3 regions of the Shigella sp. SIG6 genome follow, and region 2 is predicted to be linked to each of the others. Evidence: predicted binding sites of a transcription regulator. Region 2 holds the regulator's gene; each other region holds the start of a gene.
What was found. Region 2 encodes PhoB, which activates phosphate uptake and scavenging genes when phosphate is short. Its sites were predicted from a motif close to CTGTCATAAAACTGNCNNAT; they were not measured.
Positions count from the first base shown of each region.

Region 1: the regulator PhoB is predicted to act here: its motif matches at 798-817, upstream of uvrB (excinuclease ABC subunit UvrB).
Region 3: the regulator PhoB is predicted to act here: its motif matches at 1,332-1,351, upstream of ugpB (sn-glycerol-3-phosphate ABC transporter substrate-binding protein UgpB).

Region 1 is NZ_JBQZXC010000076.1:8,980-11,254, forward strand. It holds gene bioD (dethiobiotin synthase) at 1-469, shown strand, start outside; gene uvrB (excinuclease ABC subunit UvrB) at 1,048-2,275, shown strand, end outside.
Region 2 is NZ_JBQZXC010000019.1:14,613-16,887, reverse strand. It holds gene phoR (phosphate regulon sensor histidine kinase PhoR) at 1-341, opposite strand, end outside; gene phoB (phosphate response regulator transcription factor PhoB) at 399-1,088, opposite strand; gene sbcD (exonuclease subunit SbcD) at 1,278-2,275, shown strand, end outside.
Region 3 is NZ_JBQZXC010000004.1:23,939-26,213, reverse strand. It holds gene livG (high-affinity branched-chain amino acid ABC transporter ATP-binding protein LivG) at 1-356, shown strand, start outside; gene livF (high-affinity branched-chain amino acid ABC transporter ATP-binding protein LivF) at 358-1,071, shown strand; gene ugpB (sn-glycerol-3-phosphate ABC transporter substrate-binding protein UgpB) at 1,468-2,275, shown strand, end outside.

The DNA.
Region 1 (2,275 bases), on a different contig from region 2:
AACGGTAAATCCTTACACCTTCGCAGAACCCACCTCGCCGCACATCATCAGCGCCCAAGAGGGCAGGCCGATAGAATCATTGGTAATGAGCGCCGGATTACGCGCGCTTGAACAACAGGCTGACTGGGTGTTAGTGGAAGGTGCTGGCGGCTGGTTTACGCCGCTTTCTGACACTTTCACTTTTGCAGATTGGGTAACACAGGAACAACTGCCGGTGATACTGGTAGTTGGTGTGAAACTCGGCTGTATTAATCACGCGATGTTGACTGCGCAGGCAATACAACACGCCGGACTGACTCTGGCGGGTTGGGTGGCGAACGATGTTACGCCTCCGGGAAAACGTCACGCTGAATATATGACCACGCTCACCCGCATGATTCCCGCGCCGCTGCTGGGAGAGATCCCCTGGCTTGCAGAAAATCCAGAAAATGCGGCAACCGGAAAGTACATAAACCTTGCCTTGTTGTAGCCATTCTGTATTTGGTTAAATTGCGAGCGAGATCGCGTCTTCGATTGACTGCAATTTAACCAATTAAATTCTAAAATAATCACGAAAAAAATTTTACTTCCGCCTCATGCGGCGAATGTGGGAATTGCCCAGGCGGCGGGGGATAGGGGCTGGAGACAGTTATCCACTATTCCTGTGGATAACCATGTGTATTAGAGTTAGAAAACACGAGGCAAGCGAGAGAATACGCGGCTTGCACGCGAATTGGCGTTAAAGACGGCTCAAAGAAATATCTTTTATTTTTTAACTGGTTAGATAAATGCAATGGCAGTCACTGAACAGGCATCTCTTGCCATAAAACTGTCATCACTCATCTTGACAAATGTTAAAAAAGCCGTTGCTTTGGGGATAACCCGGTAAGGCCGGAGTTTTATCTCGCCACAGAGTAAATTTTGCTCATGATTGACAGCGGAGTTTACGCTGTATCAGAAATATTATGGTGATGAACTGTTTTTTTATCCAGTATAATTTGTTGGCATAATTAAGTTCGACGAGTAAAATTACATACCTGCCCGCCCAACTCCTTCAGGTAGCGACTCATGAGTAAACCGTTCAAACTGAATTCCGTTTTTAAACCTTCTGGCGATCAGCCAGAGGCGATTCGACGTCTCGAAGAGGGGCTGGAAGATGGCCTGGCGCACCAGACGTTACTTGGCGTGACTGGCTCCGGGAAAACCTTCACCATTGCCAATGTCATTGCTGACCTTCAGCGCCCAACCATGGTACTTGCGCCCAACAAAACGCTGGCGGCCCAGCTGTATGGCGAAATGAAAGAGTTCTTCCCGGAAAACGCGGTGGAGTATTTCGTCTCCTACTACGACTACTATCAGCCGGAAGCCTATGTACCGAGTTCCGACACCTTCATTGAGAAAGATGCCTCGGTTAACGAACATATTGAGCAGATGCGTTTGTCCGCCACCAAAGCGATGCTGGAGCGGCGTGATGTGATTGTAGTGGCGTCTGTTTCCGCGATTTATGGTCTGGGCGATCCTGATTTATATCTCAAGATGATGCTCCATCTCACGGTCGGTATGATTATCGATCAGCGCGCGATTCTGCGCCGACTGGCGGAGCTGCAATACGCTCGTAATGATCAAGCATTCCAGCGTGGTACTTTCCGCGTTCGTGGCGAGGTGATAGATATCTTCCCGGCAGAATCGGATGACATTGCACTTCGCGTGGAACTGTTTGACGAGGAAGTGGAACGATTGTCGTTATTTGACCCGCTGACCGGGCAGATTGTTTCCACTATTCCACGTTTTACCATCTACCCGAAAACGCACTACGTCACACCGCGCGAGCGCATCGTACAGGCGATGGAGGAGATCAAAGAAGAACTGGCCGCCAGACGCAAAGTGCTGTTGGAAAACAACAAACTGCTGGAAGAGCAGCGGCTGACCCAGCGTACCCAGTTTGATCTGGAGATGATGAACGAGCTGGGCTACTGTTCGGGGATTGAAAACTACTCGCGCTTCCTCTCCGGTCGTGGACCGGGTGAGCCACCGCCGACGCTGTTTGATTACCTGCCTGCCGATGGGCTGCTGGTCGTCGATGAATCTCACGTCACCATTCCACAAATTGGCGGCATGTATCGCGGTGACCGGGCGCGTAAAGAGACACTGGTGGAGTACGGCTTCCGCCTGCCATCAGCGCTGGATAACCGTCCGCTTAAGTTTGAAGAGTTCGAAGCATTAGCGCCGCAAACCATCTATGTTTCGGCGACGCCGGGTAATTACGAGCTGGAAAAATCCGGCGGCGATGTGGTGG
Region 2 (2,275 bases):
GTCAGCACCACCGCGTCGGGCAGCGACTCCGCGCCGCTACGAAAGCGTTTAATCAGATTGCCCAGTTCACGGCGGCGTTTTTTATTTCGCAGCTGCATCTGGTGTAAGCCGTATAGTAGCGGTTCCCAGCTACCACGCCCCGGTGGCGGGGTCATACTGCGATCCACCCACTGCCACCATGAAAGGCGCAATAAATTCCAGAAATGCCAGATAAGCAGTCCTGTTACCGATGCCAGCAAAAACCAGGGCAGGTAACCAAAAAATGCACCCAGGATGAAAGCCGGGAGGCAGCAAAGTAGCAGCTCCAGCACCAGCCTTTTCCACGACAGCCGTTCCAGCACGTAAGATACTCCAGTTAAGAAATCATAAGCCCTGCTCTGCGTCCGATGAGCAAGGCGTTAAAAGCGGGTTGAAAAACGATATCCTGTACCGCGCACGGTCTGCACCATGCGGTCATGCCCGCCGGGCTCCAGTGCTTTACGCAGGCGACGAATGTGGACATCGACCGTGCGGTCTTCCACATACACGTTAGTTCCCCAGATGTGGTTTAACAGCTGCTCGCGGCTGTACACGCGCTCAGGATGCGTCATAAAAAAGTGCAGCAGTTTAAATTCTGTCGGCCCCATCTCCAGCGGCTCTTCGCCCGCCATCACTCGGTGAGATGTCGGGTCGAGACTTAATCCCTGCATCTCAATCACCTCTTCCACCGCCATTGGCGAAATACGGCGCATTACCGCTTTGATTCGCGCCACCAGCTCCTTCGGCGAAAATGGCTTGGTGATATAGTCATCCGCGCCGGTTTCAAGGCCGCGCACGCGATCTTCTTCTTCCCCTCTGGCGGTCAACATCACCACTGGAATATCCCGGGTCATCGACTCGCGCTTGAGGTGTTTGATGAACTGGATACCGGAGCCGCCAGGTAACATCCAGTCAAGGAGAATTAAATCCGGCCAGGGTTCATTCAGTTGATTCACAGCACTGTCATAATCTTCCGCTTCGACCGGCTGAAAGCCATTTTGTTCGAGCACGAAGCAGACCATTTCGCGAATTGGAGCTTCATCTTCTACGACCAGAATACGTCTCGCCATGATTTGCCCTGTTGTAATAAATAGGTTGCGATCATTAATGCGACGTCATTATGCGTCAGATTTATGACAGATTTATGAAAAGCTCGTCGCACATATCTTCAGGTTATTGATTTCCGTGGCGCAGAAAAAAGCAAATGGCACATCTGTTTGGGTATAATCGCGACCATGCTTTTTCGCCAGGGAACCGTTATGCGCATCCTTCACACCTCAGACTGGCATCTCGGCCAGAACTTCTACAGTAAAAGCCGCGAAGCTGAACATCAGGCTTTTCTTGACTGGCTGCTGGAGACAGCACAAACCCATCAGGTGGATGCGATTATTGTTGCTGGTGATGTTTTCGATACCGGCTCGCCGCCCAGTTACGCCCGCACGTTATACAACCGTTTTGTTGTCAATTTACAGCAAACTGGCTGTCATCTGGTGGTACTGGCAGGAAACCATGACTCGGTCGCCACGCTGAATGAATCGCGCGATATCATGGCGTTCCTCAATACAACCGTGGTCGCCAGCGCCGGACATGCGCCGCAAATCTTGCCTCGTCGCGACGGGACGCCAGGCGCAGTGCTGTGCCCCATTCCGTTTTTACGCCCGCGTGACATTATTTCCAGCCAGGCGGGGCTTAACGGTATTGAAAAACAGCAGCATTTACTGGCAGCGATTACCGATTATTACCAACAACACTATGCCGATGCCTGCAAACTGCGCGGCGATCAGCCTCTGCCCATCATCGCCACGGGACATTTAACGACCGTGGGTGCCAGTAAAAGTGACGCCGTGCGTGACATTTATATTGGCACGCTGGACGCGTTTCCGGCACAAAACTTTCCACCAGCCGACTACATCGCGCTCGGGCATATTCACCGCGCACAGATTATTGGCGGCATGGAACATGTTCGCTATTGCGGTTCCCCCATTCCACTGAGTTTTGATGAATGCGGTAAGAGTAAATATGTCCATCTGGTGACATTTTCAAACGGCAAATTAGAGAGCGTGGAAAACCTGAACGTACCGGTAACTCAACCCATGGCGGTGCTGAAAGGCGATCTGGCGTCGATTACCGCACAGCTGGAACAGTGGCGCGATGTATCGCAGGAGCCACCTGTCTGGCTGGATATCGAAATCACTACTGATGAGTATCTGCATGATATTCAGCGCAAAATCCAGGCATTAACCGAATCATTGCCTGT
Region 3 (2,275 bases), on a different contig from region 2:
TTGAGCGCATTGGTTTGCTGGAACACGCCAACCGTCAGGCGAGTAACCTGGCCTATGGTGACCAACGCCGTCTGGAGATTGCCCGCTGCATGGTGACGCAGCCGGAGATTTTAATGCTCGACGAACCGGCGGCAGGTCTTAACCCAAAAGAAACCAAAGAGCTGGATGAGCTGATTGCCGAACTGCGCAATCATCACAACACCACTATCTTGTTGATTGAACACGATATGAAGCTGGTGATGGGGATTTCAGACCGAATTTATGTGGTCAATCAGGGGACGCCACTGGCAAACGGTACGCCGGAGCAAATCCGTAATAACCCGGACGTGATCCGTGCCTATTTAGGTGAGGCATAAGATGGAAAAAGTCATGTTGTCCTTTGACAAAGTCAGCGCCCACTACGGCAAAATCCAGGCGCTGCATGAGGTGAGCCTGCATATCAATCAGGGCGAGATTGTCACTCTCATTGGCGCGAACGGGGCGGGGAAAACCACCTTGCTCGGCACGTTATGCGGCGATCCGCGCGCCACCAGCGGGCGAATTGTGTTTGATGATAAAGACATTACCGACTGGCAGACGGCGAAAATCATGCGCGAAGCGGTAGCGATTGTCCCGGAAGGGCGTCGCGTCTTCTCGCGGATGACGGTGGAAGAGAACCTGGCGATGGGCGGCTTCTTTGCCGAACGTGACCAGTTTCAGGAGCGCATAAAGTGGGTGTATGAACTGTTTCCACGTCTGCATGAGCGCCGTGTTCAGCGGGCGGGCACCATGTCCGGCGGTGAACAGCAGATGCTGGCGATTGGTCGCGCGCTGATGAGCAATCCGCGTTTGTTGTTACTTGATGAGCCATCGCTCGGTCTTGCGCCGATTATCATCCAGCAAATTTTCGACACCATCGAGCAGCTGCGCGAGCAGGGGATGACTATCTTCCTCGTCGAGCAGAACGCCAACCAGGCGCTAAAGCTGGCGGATCGCGGCTACGTGCTGGAAAACGGCCATGTGGTGCTCTCCGATACCGGCGACGCGCTGCTGGCGAACGAAGCAGTGAGAAGTGCGTATTTAGGCGGGTAATAACACGTTGATTGATAAGGAGTCAAAAGACTCCTTTGAGACAGGTGACAAATGCAAAATTGCCTGATGCGCTGCGCTTATCAGGCCTACTGGGTGAGTTGCAATATATTGAATTTGCACGATCTTGTAGGCCGGATAAGGCGTTTACGCCGCATCCGGCATGAAACGATGAGTAATCTGTAGAGTTTGATTCAGACCTTCTATTTTTCCGCTTATCCGTGCCCCATCTCCCATTTTCCCTCACCCACGCCGTCACCGCCTTGTCATCTTTCTGACACCTTACTATCTTACAAATGTAACAAAAAAGTTATTTTTCTGTAATTCGAGCATGTCATGTTACCCCGCGAGCATAAAACGGGTGAATTCGCGCATTCGGTACAACAAGAGAGATAAACGATGAAACCGTTACATTATACAGCTTCAGCACTGGCGCTCGGACTGGCGTTAATGGGGAATGCACAGGCAGTGACGACCATTCCGTTCTGGCATTCTATGGAAGGGGAACTGGGTAAAGAGGTGGATTCTCTGGCCCAACGTTTTAACGCCGAAAATCCGGATTACAAAATTGTACCGACCTATAAAGGCAACTACGAACAGAATTTAAGCGCGGGGATTGCCGCATTTCGTACCGGCAACGCTCCGGCTATTTTGCAGGTTTATGAAGTTGGCACCGCCACCATGATGGCGTCGAAAGCCATTAAACCGGTGTATGACGTGTTTAAAGAGGCAGGGATTCAGTTCGATGAGTCGCAGTTTGTGCCGACGGTTTCCGGTTACTACTCCGACAGCAAAACCGGCCACTTACTCTCCCAGCCGTTCAACAGCTCGACTCCCGTTCTCTATTACAACAAAGACGCCTTCAAGAAAGCGGGGTTAGACCCGGAACAGCCGCCGAAAACCTGGCAGGATCTGGCGGACTATTCCGCAAAACTGAAAGCCTCCGGTATTAAGTGCGGCTACGCCAGCGGCTGGCAGGGCTGGATCCAACTGGAAAACTTTAGCGCCTGGAACGGTCTGCCGTTTGCCAGCAAAAACAACGGCTTTGACGGCACGGACGCGGTGCTGGAGTTCAACAAGCCGGAGCAGGTGAAACACATCGCCATGCTCGAGGAGATGAACAAGAAGGGCGACTTCAGCTACGTCGGTCGTAAGGATGAATCCACCGAGAAGTTCTATAACGGTGATTGCGCGATGACCACCGCCT